3 regions of the Rhizobium indicum genome follow, and region 1 is predicted to be linked to each of the others. Evidence: riboswitches for the same ligand, from Rfam matches in the RefSeq annotation. Region 1 holds a riboswitch; each other region holds the start of a gene.
The links. Region 1 has a riboswitch for cobalamin ahead of bluB (5,6-dimethylbenzimidazole synthase). Riboswitches for the same ligand answer to the same signal wherever they lie in the genome.
Positions count from the first base shown of each region.

Region 2: another riboswitch for cobalamin. It lies ahead of nrdH (glutaredoxin-like protein NrdH); the one in region 1 lies ahead of bluB (5,6-dimethylbenzimidazole synthase).
Region 3: another riboswitch for cobalamin. It lies ahead of fdhA (formaldehyde dehydrogenase, glutathione-independent); the one in region 1 lies ahead of bluB (5,6-dimethylbenzimidazole synthase).

Region 1 covers NZ_CP054021.1:30,323-35,292, forward strand. The annotation lists gene FFM53_RS00145 (methyl-accepting chemotaxis protein) at 1-422, opposite strand, end outside; gene FFM53_RS00150 (MFS transporter) at 690-2,093, opposite strand; cobalamin riboswitch at 2,533-2,720, shown strand; gene bluB (5,6-dimethylbenzimidazole synthase) at 2,763-3,449, shown strand; gene FFM53_RS00160 (SDR family NAD(P)-dependent oxidoreductase) at 3,598-4,344, shown strand; gene FFM53_RS00165 (DUF2865 domain-containing protein) at 4,462-4,970, opposite strand, start outside.
Region 2 covers NZ_CP054021.1:3,240,816-3,245,785, reverse strand. The annotation lists gene nrdE (class 1b ribonucleoside-diphosphate reductase subunit alpha) at 1-1,066, opposite strand, end outside; gene nrdI (class Ib ribonucleoside-diphosphate reductase assembly flavoprotein NrdI) at 1,045-1,449, opposite strand; gene nrdH (glutaredoxin-like protein NrdH) at 1,464-1,685, opposite strand; cobalamin riboswitch at 1,966-2,191, opposite strand; gene FFM53_RS15860 (heavy metal translocating P-type ATPase) at 2,435-4,705, opposite strand; gene FFM53_RS15855 (MerR family transcriptional regulator) at 4,777-4,970, shown strand, end outside.
Region 3 covers NZ_CP054026.1:197,181-202,150, reverse strand. The annotation lists gene FFM53_RS35750 (DMT family transporter) at 1-785, shown strand, start outside; cobalamin riboswitch at 947-1,147, shown strand; gene fdhA (formaldehyde dehydrogenase, glutathione-independent) at 1,367-2,557, shown strand; gene FFM53_RS35740 (ABC transporter substrate-binding protein) at 2,637-3,440, opposite strand; gene FFM53_RS35735 (putative bifunctional diguanylate cyclase/phosphodiesterase) at 3,546-4,970, shown strand, end outside.

The DNA of each region.
Region 1 (4,970 bases):
GTCACCACGCCGGCAGATATTCTACCGTCATCGATGGTCGTCTTTTCCGGTTTCGCGCCGAGGCTCTTCACCAGATCGGCTGGTGCCGGCAAACCACTGACGCCATCGCGCGCCCAGGTATCGACGGCGGCAGGTTCGGCGTTGAATGCGGCAAACTGCACAAGATCGAGCGAGGGGTCGTCGCGGTAGAGCGAATAAGCCTCGCGAACGGCGTTCGCCTTCCCCCATTTCACGCCGCCCGCGGCCAGAGAGGCAAACTGCTCCGCATCCTTGGACCAATTCGCCTTGGCGCCATCGATCAATGCCCGGGTTTCGTACATCCACGTATAGGTGGCGAAAGCGGAAATGCCGCAGAGGTTGACGGCAACGATAATCGCCGCCAGCTTGGCTGTCAGAGGCATCGTTTTCAAAAATTGGAACATTCCGCGGCGGCCTAGAATTGCGGCTCAGTCGGATATGTTCCCGACCGGCGTCTCAATACGGGCATCCGCGCTGACGGTCACATCATGAGCCCTCATGCCCATGTCCGGATTGCAACCCAAAACGCGCAAACGCAGTGTGTATTTGATATGTGAATAAATCATAAAGTGGAATGAGATGCTGGAACACACGCGTGTAGCTTTCGCCGGCGCCGAACCTTGCGAATCGGAGGAGGAGTGCTTCCTTCGCGCCAAGCAGATCTGTCTCGATCAGCTGTTTTCCGCCACGGCCTCTTCGGGCTCGGCGTGCCGGCGCTTGCGGCCGCGCGCCGTCAGTTCCGCGCCGGCATCATGCGGCAGGCGCAGGAAGGTGATGCAGGCCAGTGCCGAAATCGCCGAGACGCTGAAGAAGGCGATATGGAAATCAGAGACCAGCAGCCTGCCGTCGTGAAAGCTGCTCGAAATTTCGAGAATGCCGCCGGCGATCGCCACACCCATCGCCATGGAGATACGCTGGGCAACGGCATTGATCGCGGTTGCCTGGCTGCTGTCGGCGTCATCGACATCGCCGAAGGCCATGGCGTTGACGCCCGAGAAAGCCATGGAGCGGAACAGGCCGCCGATCAGCAGGCAGGCCATGATCAGGAACAGCGGCGTTTCGGCGGTGAAAAGGCCGTTGATGCCGAGGAAGATCGCCGCCAGCAAAGTGGTGATTGATATGACGGTGCGGAAGCCGAAGGCATTGAAGGTGCGCGAGGCGGCGAATTTCGAGCCCATGGAGCCGAGCGCGCTGACGAAGGTGACCGAGCCCGATTGCAGCGGCGTCAGGCCGAAGCCGAGCTGCAGCATCAATGGCATCAGGAACGGCAGGGCGCCGAGCCCCATGCGGAAATTCGAAGCGCCGAGGATCGCCGCCCGGAACATCGGGTAACGGAACATCTTCGGATCGAGAAGCGGATAGGGCACGCGGCGGGCATGCAGGAGGTAGAGGAGGCCGGCAAGAATGCCGATCGCAACCGTGACGTAACCGTAGATGACGGGCACGGCCGGCAGGCTGATGACCGACACGCCGAAGACGAAGCCGGAGAAGCCGATGCCGCAAAGGAAGAATCCGGGGAAGTCCATCGGCCGCGGACTGCGTGGCTCGACGGTCGGCAGGAAACGCGTGACGAGGATGATGCCGAGCACGCCGATCGGGACGTTGATCCAGAAGATCCAATGCCAGGTGAGATAGGTGGTGAGGAAACCGCCGATCGGCGGCCCCATGATCGGGCCAATCAAAGCGGGAATGGTAAGCCAGGCCATGGCATCGACGAGTTCGTGGCGCGGCGTTCCCCGGACCAGCAGCAGGCGGCTGACCGGCGTCATCATCGAGCCGCCGGCGCCCTGGATCAGGCGCGAGACGACGAAGGCCGTGATCGAGTTGGAAAAGGCGCAGGCGATCGAGCCGATCATGAAAACAAAGATCGCCATGCGGAAGATGTTGCGCGCACCGAACCGATCGGACATCCAGCCGCTGATCGGGATGAAGATCGCCAGCGCCACGAGATAGCTGGTGACGGCGAGCTTCAGCGCGATCGGCGAGGTGCCGATATCGGCGGCGATTGCCGGCAGGCTGGTGGCGATCACGGTCGAATCCATCTGTTCCATGAACAGGGCGACCGCAAGGATCATGGGTGTGAGGCGGGGCACGGGCAACCGGGATGCTGCGATGGACAGTCACAGTCCATACGCCTTCGGTGGTGATAAGGCCATAGAAACTGTCGGTGAAGGGGCTTGCCTAGCCGCTTCAAACCGACGCGGGTGGGTGGTGGGCCACTCATTATTGCGCCTCGCTTGTGCTCAGCGCATTCGCAGTTTCACTGCTCACCCTCTCAACGGTCTGCCGGCACGCGCCTCTCCTCCCTCATTCCTGTGCTCGTCACAGAAATCCAGCCACGGCGCGTCTGCGCCGTGAATGACTCAATGCCTCAAGGAAAGAGTCTTTTGCGCCCAAGGACTTGGACGCACTGGATTCCTGTGACGAGCACATGAATGAGGAGGGTGTGTGACACCGCGCGGCCTCCGGCTTGACTGCGACATCGGGCCCAGCTTGCCGCCGCCGCGCTTTCCTGAAATAGATGCGCCGTCAGGTGCCCGCCGATAAGGCGGGAGAATCGGGAATCCGGTGCAAGACCGGAACGTGCCCAACGCTGTAAGGCCGACGCTTGCCGCTTCATCATGCCACTGGCCTTTTGCCGGGAAGGCTGCGGCAGACGGATGACGCCGAGTCAGAAGACCGGCCTGGCAAGATAGACCGATCCGCGCGGACAGCGGGGCGGTCGCGTTGTTGGGGATTTGACGATGCGACCCTTTGATGAGGATGCCCTTTCGGCGGCGTCCGGTTTTTCCTTGGCCGAACGCGAGGCCGTCTATCACGCGATCATGACGCGGCGCGACGTTCGCAGCCAGTTCCTGCCCGATCCCTTGCCTGATGATGTTGTGCAGCGGCTGCTGACGGCCGCTCACCACGCACCATCCGTCGGCTTCATGCAGCCGTGGAATTTCATTCTGGTGAAAAGTGCCGCTGTCCGGACGCGCATCCAGGACGCGTTTGCGAGGGCCAACGAGGAGGCGGCGCTGATGTTCGAAGGCGAGCGGCGGCAGGCCTACCGATCGCTCAAGCTCGAAGGCATCGTCGAGGCGCCGCTCGGCATATGCGTGACCTGCGATCCTACCCGCAGCGGCAGCGTGGTGCTGGGGCGCACCCACAATCCGAAGATGGATTCATACTCGACCGTCTGCGCCATCCAGAATCTCTGGCTTGCGGCACGGGCGGAAGGGGTCGGCATCGGCTGGGTCAGCATTTTTCGTGAAGGCGACCTGAAAACCATTCTCGGCATACCCGAGCATATCGACGTGGTCGCCTGGCTCTGTGCCGGTTTCGTCGACCGGCTCTATGACGAGCCGGAACTCTCCGTCAAAGGCTGGCGGCAGCGGCTACCGCTCGAGGAACTCGTCTTTCATGATGGATGGGGACTGAACACCTAGAGCGCATCGCGTTCTTTCGATGCCAATATCGCCGACGCCGTGCGAGGCCGAGATATCTTTATTCCTGACCTTCATATCGATACGCTGAAGGCGAATCCCGGAATTGGATATTCGGCTATCGGCGGCTCAATCGGAGGATAACGGCCCAATGAACATGATCGACTTGAAGGAACGCATCATCGTGATCACAGGCGGTGCGCGCGGCATCGGCTACGCTATCGCAGAGCGCGTCATCCAGTCTGGTGGCAAGGTGGCCATCTGGGACCTGAACGAAAACATGGCCAAGGACAGCGCTTCCGCTCTCGGATCTGGCACGGTCGCTTTCGGCGTCAACGTCGCAGATCCCGTATCAGTGAAAAACGCGGCGGCGACGACCGAGGAGATTTTTGGCCGTATCGACGGCCTCGTTAATTCCGCCGGGATTACCGGTCCGGTAAAGCCCACGATCGAATACGATGTCAGTGAGTGGACAGACGTCGTCGATGTCTGCCTCACGGGAACCTTCAATTGTTGCCGGCACGTCGTTCCGGTCATGTTAAAGCGCGACTATGGGCGGATTGTGAACATCTCCTCGGTTGCGGGCAAGGAAGGAAATCCGAACATCGCTGCCTACAGCGCAGCGAAAGCTGGTGTGCTGGGCTTCACCAAGTCGCTTGGCAAGGAACTCGCAAAGACAGGAATCGCCGTGAACGCGGTAACGCCAACCACGGCAAAGACACCTATATTGGACGGGCTGACATCCGAGTTTATCGAATATATGCGCGTCCGCATTCCGCGCGACCGTTTCGTCGAACTTGGTGAGATCGCTTCGATGGTCGTCTGGCTGCTCTCCGAGGAGAACTCCTTCACGACCGCATCGACGTTCGACCTGAGCGGCGGTCGTACGACCTACTGACCATGCTCAAGCGACCCGCATTAACATCCCGCCGCACGTTCACGTGACATCGCCGTCATCTCATGCACCCTGGCACAACGCCGCTATGGCTCCGCCACCGCAGTTCCAGCTGTTCAATCACTGCTGCTGTTGCGGCTGCGGGCCCGGTGTTGCCGGATTGGCGAGGTCGATCGAGCCCTGATCGCCGGCCAGAAACTGCGGGCCGACCTGACGGACGCGGTTCTGCGTCGGATCGTAGGGGCGCTCGGGGACGGATGGTTGCGGCGCAGCTGCCGCGGCATCCTTCGCCGGGGGATTGGTGCGGATGGTGGTGATCGAGCCCTGCTGCGGCGGTTCGCTTACCGCCTGCTTGCCGCGCATCTCCTCATAATAGGCTGTAAGATTGCAGGCGCAGGAGGATTTTTCCCCGGGCGTGCGGTTCTTGTAGGCAAAGGCATTTTTCATGGCGCTGTAGGGAGTGCCCGTTGCGACCGAGATCATGTTCGAGGCTTCGGTGCTCGTCACGTCACGATAGAACAGTTCGGTCTCGACGCCTGGGCACATCTTGGCGCAGGTCTGGGCGTCGCGGCCGAAATCGACCGACGTGGCGTTCGAGCTGATCGGGAAGAAGCCGCCGTCGCAGCTGC
Region 2 (4,970 bases), 1.8 Mb from region 1:
CAGCCATCTCGCGGTACTTTTCCGTCACCGAAATCTCGGTGAAGGGTACGCCATAGACGCGCTCCACGTCATAGGGCGAGAAAAGATACATATCCTCGTTGTTCTTGGCTAGCTCGAAGGTGATATCGGGCACGACGACGCCGAGCGACAGCGTCTTGATGCGGATCTTCTCGTCGGCATTTTCGCGCTTGGTGTCGAGGAAGCGCATGATGTCGGGGTGGTGGGCGTTGAGATAGACCGCACCTGCCCCCTGCCGCGCGCCGAGCTGGTTGGCGTAGGAGAAGCTATCTTCGAGCAGCTTCATGACAGGGATGATGCCTGAGGACTGGTTCTCGATATGCTTGATCGGCGCGCCTGCCTCGCGGATATTCGTCAGCGACAGCGCCACGCCGCCGCCGCGCTTCGACAATTGCAGCGCCGAATTGATCGACCGACCGATCGATTCCATATTGTCCTCGACGCGCAGCAGGAAGCAGGAAACCAGTTCGCCGCGCTGCTTCTTGCCGGCGTTGAGGAAGGTCGGCGTTGCCGGCTGGAAGCGGCCGGAAATGATCTCGTCGACCATGTCGCGGGCAAGGGCCTCGTCGCCGCGCGCCAAGGCCAGAGCCACCATGCAGATGCGGTCCTCATAGCGCTCGAGATAGCGCTTTCCGTCGAAGGTCTTCAGCGTATAGCTGGTGTAATATTTGAAGGCGCCGAGGAAGGTTGGGAAACGAAATTTCTTGGCATAGGCTTGGTCGAACAGATCCCGCACGAAATTGAAGGAATACTGGTCGAGAACCTCCTGCTCGTAATAACCCTCGGTCACGAGGTAATCGAGCTTTTCCCTCAGATTGTGGAAGAACACCGTGTTCTGGTTTACATGCTGCAGGAAATATTGCTTGGCAGCCATTCGATCCTTGTCGAGCTGGATCCGCCCCTCATCGTCATAGAGGTTCAGCATCGCGTTCAGCGCGTGATAGTCGAGGGTTTCGGCTGCCTTCGACGGCCTCTCCCCGGCGGGCTGAGCAATAGTGTGATGCGGTTTTGCGCCCGCATCCCGCGTCAGGTTTGTTCCCGTGTCCAAAATCGTTCCATTCCGTGTTTGACCTTGGCGACGTCGTCTTCGGTGCCCATGAGCTCGAACCGGTAAAGGTACGGCACCTGGCATTTCTGCGAGACCACGTTGCCGGCGAGCCCGTATGTCTCGCCGAAATTGCTATTGCCCGCGGCGATTACGCCGCGGATGTGTCCGCGGTTTTCCGCATCGTTGAGGAAACGGATCACCTGCTTGGGAACGGCGCCCTTGCCGCCGTCGCCGCTATAGGTCGGCACGATCAGCACGAAGGGTTCGCGGATATGGAATGCGTCTGCGCCACCTGGCGGAATGCGCGCCGCGCGCAGTCCGAGCTTGACGACGAACCGATGGGTGTTCTCGGATCGGCTGGAATAATAGACGATCAGGCCCATCGCTTGTCCTCACGTCAAGAGAGCGCGCTGATCATGTCGGGACGGAAGCCCGCCCAATGCTGCTCGCCGGCGATGACGACGGGCGCCTGCATGTAGCCGAGGCTGCGGACGCGATCGAGCGCTTCGGCATCCTGCGAGATATCGACGATGTCATAATCGACACCCAACCGGTCGAGGGCGCGGTAGGTGGCAGTGCACTGGACGCAGGCAGGCTTGCTGTAGACGGTAATGGTCATGATATTCCTCGTGACGATGCAATTGGGCGCAGGACATCGATCGGAAATCTGTCGATATCCGTCGAAAAATTCTCTGATGATTTGAGCTATGCGGCTGTTTAGCCGCTGGGCGTACTCCGCCCTCTACCTCTAACGGGTGGCGGCCTGAACTGAGATACTGACATGACTTCACCCCGAAGTGGCTCAATACGAAGGTTTCAGGGGCGGAGGTTCGGGCCTGCGAAACGCGACGCGGAGATTCCCCGCAGCCATGCAACGCGACCTTCCGGACACCCCGCCCGTGGACGTTTCGTTCGAGGCAGGTCTCCTGGCTCACGGGTCAAAGCACCCTGCCCCAGCCTTCCCGGAGCATCATGCTCCAGTGACCTGAAATCGGACAGTTGCTCGCCGCTTACAGTTGCGGGGGCAGCTCCGGCATTGCCGCGCCATGATGGCGAAGCGCACCGAATTCCCGTCTTAGCCGTCGATCCTCACGAATCGAGGGAACCTCGAACACTAGATATAGTACGCCAATCCAAATTCGCGTCAACGGATGGTTTGTGCATTGCGTTACGACAGGTTTGAAATCGCTACGTTCCTGTGAAAAACATGGCTAACCAACGCTTAAAGAAAGCAGGCTGTGGAGAAAGTCCCGATGAGGAGAGCCAATCTATGGCCGGTCCCGCGATTTTCGATTCGAGATCGGGCCCGAATCGTTGACGGGAGATCCCACCGGTGATGAGCGCCGGAGGGATGACGTCCAGGAATGTTCATATCTTTATTCGAAGCAGCCGCAGCGCATTGATCGTCACCAGCACGGTGGCGCCGGTATCGGCGAGGATCGCTGGCCAGAGCCCGGTGATGCCGGCGATCGTCGTCACCAGAAACACCGCCTTCAGCCCGAGTGCGATAGTGATGTTCTGCAGGATGTTGCGCATCGTTCGCTTGGAAAGTTCGATCATCCGCGCCACGTCGCCGACGCGTCCGTGCAGCACGGCGGCATCCGCCGTCTCCAGCGCCACATCGGTGCCGCCACCCATAGCAATGCCGATATCGGCCGCCGCCAGGGCCGGAGCATCGTTGATGCCGTCGCCGACCTTGGCGACGACGAAGCCCTGGCGCTTCAATTCGCCGACGACCCGCTGCTTGTCTTCCGGCATCATCTCACCGCGCCAGTCGATGCCGAGCATGCCGGCAACGGCTGCTGCCGTCCGCTTGTTGTCGCCCGTCAACATTATCGCCTTGACGCCTGCTGATTTGAGGGCAGCGAGCCCGGCCTCGGCATCCTCGCGCGGCTCGTCGCGCATGGCGATCAGGCCGACCGCAACACCGTTGACGAGCAGCACCGACACGCTCTTGCCCTCGTCGTTCAGCGCCGTAATGCGTGCATCCTGTTCCGCGCCGAGCGTTCCGCGCTCGCGGGCGGCGGGCGGCGACAGCAGATCCAGCGCCTCGCCGCCGACTTTGCCGCTGACACCCTTGCCCGGCAGCGCTTCCAGCTCGAAGGCCGGCGGCACGGGAACGCCGTCCGCCTTGGCGCGGTTGAGGATCGCCAGCGCCAGCGGATGGCTGGAACCCTGCTCCAGCACCGCCGCGCGCGACAGCACCTGCGCCTCGCTCAGGCCAAAGGAAATGATGTCAGTCACCTGCGGCTTGCCTTCCGTCAGCGTGCCTGTTTTGTCGAAGGCGACCATCGTCACCTTGCCGAGCGTTTCCAGCACCGCGCCGCCCTTCATCAGCAGCCCGCGCCGCGCACCGGATGAAAGCGAGGCGGCGATCGCCGCCGGCGTCGAGATGACGAGCGCGCAGGGGCAGCCGATCAAAAGGATCGCAAGGCCCTTATAGACCCATTCGCCCCACGGCCCAGCAAACAGCAGCGGCGGAACGACCGCGACCAGCGCTGCGACCACGACCACGCCGGGTGTGTAATAGCGCGAGAACCGATCGATGAAGCGTTCGGTCGGCGCCTTCGATTCCTGAGCTTCCTCCACCAGCTTGACGACGCGGGCGATGGTATTGTCGGCGGCAGCCGCCGTGACGCGAACCCTGAGCACCGCATCGCCATTCACCGTGCCGGCAAAAACGACGGCATCAATGCCCTTGCGTACCGGCGTGCTCTCGCCCGTCACCGGCGCCTCATCGATCGCGCTCTCGCCTGAAATGATAATGCCGTCCGCCGAGATCCGATCGCCAGGACGAACCATGATGATGGCACCGACCGAAAGGCTTTCCGCCGCCACCTCCCGTGTCTGGCCATTGTCTTCGAGCAGCGCGTTCTTCGGCACCAGACCCGTCAGCGACTGGATGCTTTCCCGCGCCTTGCCCGCTGCCACCCCTTCCAGCAGCTCGCCGACGAGGAACAGAAACACGACAGTTGCCGCCTCTTCGCCGGCATTGATGATGACGGCGCCGACGGCGGCGATCGTCATCAGCATCTCGATCGAAAACGGTGTGCCTGAGAAGGCGGCCATGATGGCGCGCCGAGCGATCGGCACCAGCCCGATCAGCATGGCGACGATGAAGGCATAGGATGCAATCGCCGGCACGAGATGGCCGACGGCATAGGCGGCAACGAGTGCCGCCCCCGAAAGGATGGTCAGCCGGCCCTTCCTGCTTTGCCACCAGGGACCGGCCATTGGCGCATGGTCGTGCCCGTGCAACCCCTCGATTTCCTGCTCGCCGTGATCGTGAGAATGGTCATGGTCATGGCTATGGCCTGCATGATCGTGCCCTTCATGGTCGTGGTCATGGCCCGCGTGATCGCCGTGATCATGTCCGTGGTCCTGACGATTCTGTGGGCTCGCATGCGCAGGCGCAGCACTTCCAGCAAGCGGCGCGACGGAATAGCCGAGCCCGGTCACCTTCTTCTCGATCGCCTTGAGATCACTGCTGCCATCGTGCCGCACGGTCATCGTGCCCGCCATCACCGAAACGGAAACATCGGCGACACCCGCCAAGCGTCTGACCGCCGTATCGATCTTGGTTGCGCAGGAGGCGCAATCCATGCCGCCAACCCGGTATCGTGTCTCGCTCTCAGCCATGATCCGCTTCCTTGTCAAATAGAAGCATCCCTCCTACATCCTCTAGCGACTAGAGGTGCAAGAGGAAAATCATGAAAAAGATCACGATCGGTGAAGCCGCCCGCCAAAGCGGCGTCAAGGTGCCGACGGTCCGCTATTATGAGAGCATCGGCCTGCTCGCAGCGCCGAGCCGCAGCGAGAGCAATCAGCGCTCCTTCGAACCCGCCGATATCAGCCGCCTCGCCTTCATCCGCCACGCCCGCGAGCTCGGCTTCGAGATCGAGGC
Region 3 (4,970 bases), on a different replicon from region 1:
CCGATGTGTGGACGGCGATCGCCTGGCGATCGTTGTTCGGTGGCCTGTTCCTGCTGATCCCCTGCCTTTTCCTCGAAGGGGGCATTTCACGGCAGCAATGGCGATCCGTCTTCCATCCGTCCGGTCTTGCGATGATCGCATGCCAGACTTTCAGTCAGGTATGCTTCATCGGGGCGCTCTATATGACCACCGTCGCCAATGTGACGATGATCTATGCGACCGCGCCCTTCATCGCGGCCATGCTCGGCTGGGTCATCCTTAGGGAGAGGGTCTCCAGGCGGACGCTGATTGCCGGCGGCATCTCGCTCCTCGGCGTGGCCGTCATCGTCGCCTCGTCGATCGGCGGAGGGACCGGCGTGGGCGATCTGCTGGCGCTCGGCATGACGGCGTCCTTCGCGCTGGTCATCATCATTCCGCGCATCAATCCCGGCGTGCCGAGCCTGCCGCCGACCGTCGTCAGCGCCTTCCTGACGCTGGCCATCTTTGCCCCGTTCGGTTCGGTCGGCTCGCTCGACCTGCACAATTGGATCGTTCTTGCCGCCTTCGGCGCGACCAATTTCTCCCTGGCGCTGGTGCTCTTCCTTGCCGGGGCGAAGCGGATGCCGCCGGCTGAAGCCGCGCTGATCGGCACGATGGAAATCGTACTCACGCCGTTCTGGGTCTGGCTGTTGTTTGCCGAGCAACCGCCCGTCGCTACCTTTTTCGGCGGCGCGATCATCCTCGGCGCCGTGCTCTGGCACACGGCCATCGACGTCAGCCGCAGCCGGCGACCGCATCGCGCCTAAAGCCTTTAGGCGGCGATCAAATCTTCCGGGACGATCCGGAAAACCGCCGTATTCGCGGGATCAATTATTTCCGCTGCGCAGCGCTATTGCGACTTTGCCGACTGTCGTCTTTGAGTTGCGCCCATGTCGTTTTCTTGATCGCTGTTGTCCGTCAGGCATGGTTTGTTAGTGGTGTTCAAGGCGCTATCTCGCAAACTGGCGAAATGGACCATTGGGACGCCGGCCTGACGCCGGCGCTGCCCCGCAGCGGTAGAAGAACTGAAATCCTCAAGGAAATCGCCGGATAGACATCCGGAAAGATATCGTGATGGATCGAAAGGAGATTCTGGAGCCGGAAACCAGCTCTTGCACAGCAAATCGACGGATTGCGGACAGACGGTCACGAGCGGAACCACAGGCGAAAACCGTGGCGTTCATCCTCTTCTCCACCCAATCTGCCGTTTTGACAATCCGAATATCGCCCGATGCGGCGGTATCCTCGTGTTGTGGACACCGGGCTGCAGAGGAGGCAGGCCGGAGGGAAGGTTGCCATCGACTGCATCGGTTGCAGATCGAGGCATTCAAACAAGTGGGAGGAATCCATGAGCAAAAATAGAGGCGTCGTCTATCTCCGTCCTGGCAAGGTCGAAGTGCGCGACATCGACGATCCGAAGCTGGAAGCGCCCGACGGCCGCCGCATCGAACACGGCGTCATCCTGAAGGTGATATCGACCAATATCTGCGGCTCCGATCAACACATGGTCCGCGGCCGCACGACGGCGATGCCGGGCCTGGTCCTCGGTCATGAAATCACTGGCGAGATCATCGAGAAAGGCATCGACGTCGAGATGCTCGACATCGGCGATATCGTCTCGGTGCCTTTCAATGTCGCCTGCGGCCGTTGCCGCTGCTGCAAGTCTCAGGATACCGGTGTCTGCCTGACGGTCAACCCGGCCCGCGCCGGCGGTGCTTACGGTTATGTCGACATGGGCGGCTGGATCGGCGGACAGGCGCGCTACGTCACTATCCCCTATGCAGATTTCAACCTGTTGAAAATCCCCGATCGGGACAAGGCAATGGCGAAGATCCGCGATCTCACTATGCTCTCCGACATTCTGCCCACCGGCTTCCATGGCGCGGTGCGTGCAGGCGTTGGGGTCGGCTCGACCGTCTATGTCGCCGGCGCCGGCCCGGTCGGCCTTGCCGCTGCGGCTTCGGCTCGCATTCTCGGCGCTGCTGTCGTGATGATCGGCGATTTCAACAAGGACCGTCTGGCGCATGCGGCAAAGGTCGGTTTCGAACCGATCGACCTGTCGAAGAGCGACCGTCTTGGCGACATGATCGCGCAGGTCGTCGGCACCAACGAGGTGGACAGCGCCATTGATGCGGTCGGCTTCGAGGCACGCGGCCACTCGGGCGGGGAACAGCCGGCGATCGTGCTCAATCAGATGATGGAGATTACCCGAGCCGCGGGTTCGATCGGCATTCCCGGCCTCTATGTCACCGAGGATCCGGGCGCCGTCGACAACGCCGCCAAACACGGCAATCTTTCGCTCCGCTTCGGCCTCGGATGGGCCAAGGCACAGTCCTTCCACACCGGCCAGACTCCGGTGATCAAATACAATCGTCAACTCATGCAGGCGATCCTCCACGACCGACTGCCAATTGCCGATATCGTCAACGCCAAGGTCATCCCGCTCGACGATGCCGCCAATGGATATGAGAGCTTCGACCAGGGAGCGGCGACGAAATATGTCCTCGATCCGCACGGAGAGGTCGCGAAAGCCGCATAGCGATACGACCGAAGGACTTGGTAGGGATGGTCGGGCGGAAAACCCGACCATCCCGCATTCTCGAAAGTTGGCCGGCGAACTACTGGATGCTGAACGGGAAATATTTTGCGTTGATCATGTCATAGGTCCCGTCCGCCTTGATGCTCTTCAACGCTTCGTTCAGGCGCGTCAGACGCTCCTTGTCATCCAGGCGCAGCGCGATCCCGGCACCTTCACCGAAATATGTGACGTCGATCAGATCCGGCCCTTTGAACTCGCAGCAGCCCCCTGCCTTGGTGTTGGCAATCCAGTCGTAGATGGCGAGTTTATCCTCGAGGATAATGTCGACGCTCCCATCTGCCAGGCCCTTGTACAATTCCGGCGAAGACCGAAAAACCGTCCTTTTCATTTCTGGATAGAGATGGTTGGCATAGGATTCCTGCGCCGTCGACGATGTCACCCCAAGAATTTTGTCGCTGAGGGCGGCGGGGCTGACATCGCTGATTGACGAATCCTTCCGGGCGATGAACACCGACGGGCTGTTGTAGTATTTTTCAGTGAAGGCAACCTTTTGACGCCGCTCGAGGCTCATCGACATGGATGAGATGATCGCGTCGTATTTGTCGGCAACGAGATCGGGGATGATGTCGTCCCACTTCTCGATGATAAATTGGCATTCGAACTTGCCAACCTCGCAGAGAGCATTGGCAATATCGATGTCGAAGCCCTGAAGCTTGTTATTTGCATCGAGATAGTTGAAGGGCGGAAACGCACCTTCGACGGCAATTCTCATCGGCGTGCGATCTTGCGCAGCCACCTCGAGCGGCGAGGCCGCCAAAAAGATACCGATCCCGCCCGCCATCAGCGCTCCGCGCACTATAGTCTGAATGGATATGCGCAACATCGTCGGGAGCTCCTTAGGGCATAGTCGATCTCGCGCCATAGTGGCTCACAGCTTTTAATTCTACGTGAACGCTTCTTTGTTAGCGTCGACGAATGCGCCCGCGTCGTGGTGTTCAGGGGTCTACGCTTGCACATCGTTCTTCCTTCCAGCTCCAACACGTTTCAGCAATCCTGGATCGCTTCGGGAAGAATTCTGTTTCTTATTGCCGTTAGCGGGCTTGGAGCGATCGGACTTGTCGTGCTTTCGGCGCTCTGGGCAGGAACCGAGAGCGACGCTGCAGCCCTTGATCGACAGCGCCAGCTTGTGAATGCCCGCCTGCGCGAACAGGTCGATCAAGTCGCGCATGTTATCGGCCAGTTCGGCAATGGTTACCTCGCACGTGTCTATCCTGCCGCCCTGCCGACCGAAGGCTCCTCCAGCCTCGATGCCGTTTTGACGGCGGCAGCCGGGAGTGCGATCAGCCAGACGGCGATGTCTGCGTTCGGCTACGATCAGGCCTTTGTCGTCGACGAAAAGGCTCAACTGCTCATGCTGGCGGACGCCCAAACGGAGAAGCGGTACCGCTGGATGAAGCCTCTCTTTTTGCCTCTCCTTAAGGATGCCCGCTTTGGCGTCAGGCGAAGCACGGCTTTGAACGAACGAACGCCATCCTCAATGGAAGCCCGCCTTGCCAACGCCGCGCGTTCCAACCGTGCTCTGGCCAATCTGATGCGGTTGGAGGGCCGGCCGACCATCGTGGGCGTCGTCGCCATTAACGAGACTGGCGGGGGACAGCAGCAGCCGATGCGGCAATTCTTGATCGTCGTGCGCTTTATCGATGGTGCGGCGCTGGACGAATTGAGCCGGGAGCAGGGCCTCAACGGCGCGCGCTTCGCGCGCACGGCCGATGCAGACGAAAACGAGGTTGCGTTCCAGATCGACGCCACGGCAAACGGCGAACCGATCGGCTTCATCGTATGGCGGCCCGATCTTCCAGGTTCAAGGGTGATCGGCCGATTGATGCCGGCGCTTTCGATTGCCGCCTTGGTGATCGCGATCCTGTTCTCGGTCTTGCTGGTGCGCCTGCGAAGCAGTCTCGGCGAGCTGAAGAGAAGCGAGCTGCATGCAAGGCAGCTTGCCTTGCATGATGTGCTGACCGATCTTCCCAACCGCGCTTTGTTCGCGATGAGGTTCGACGAGTGCCTTGCCGAGACGCAGAATTCGACAGAACGCTCGGCAGTCGCGCTTCTCGACCTCGACCGCTTCAAAGCGGTGAACGACACGTTCGGCCATGCCGCCGGCGATGAACTCATCAGGATGGCTGCGGAGCGGATCCGCTCCCAGCTTCGTCCGGGCGACACGCTTGCCCGGCTCGGAGGGGACGAATTCGCCCTGCTTCTCCGGGACATCAAAGATCATGACCATGTTTTGCCGGCAATATGCGAAGCGATCGTTGCCGAACTCGGCAAACCCTTCCCGCTTTTGAGGGGCGAGGCGGTCGCGCGCGTCGGCGGCTCGATCGGCGTGACAGTCGTGCCGAATGCCGGGCGG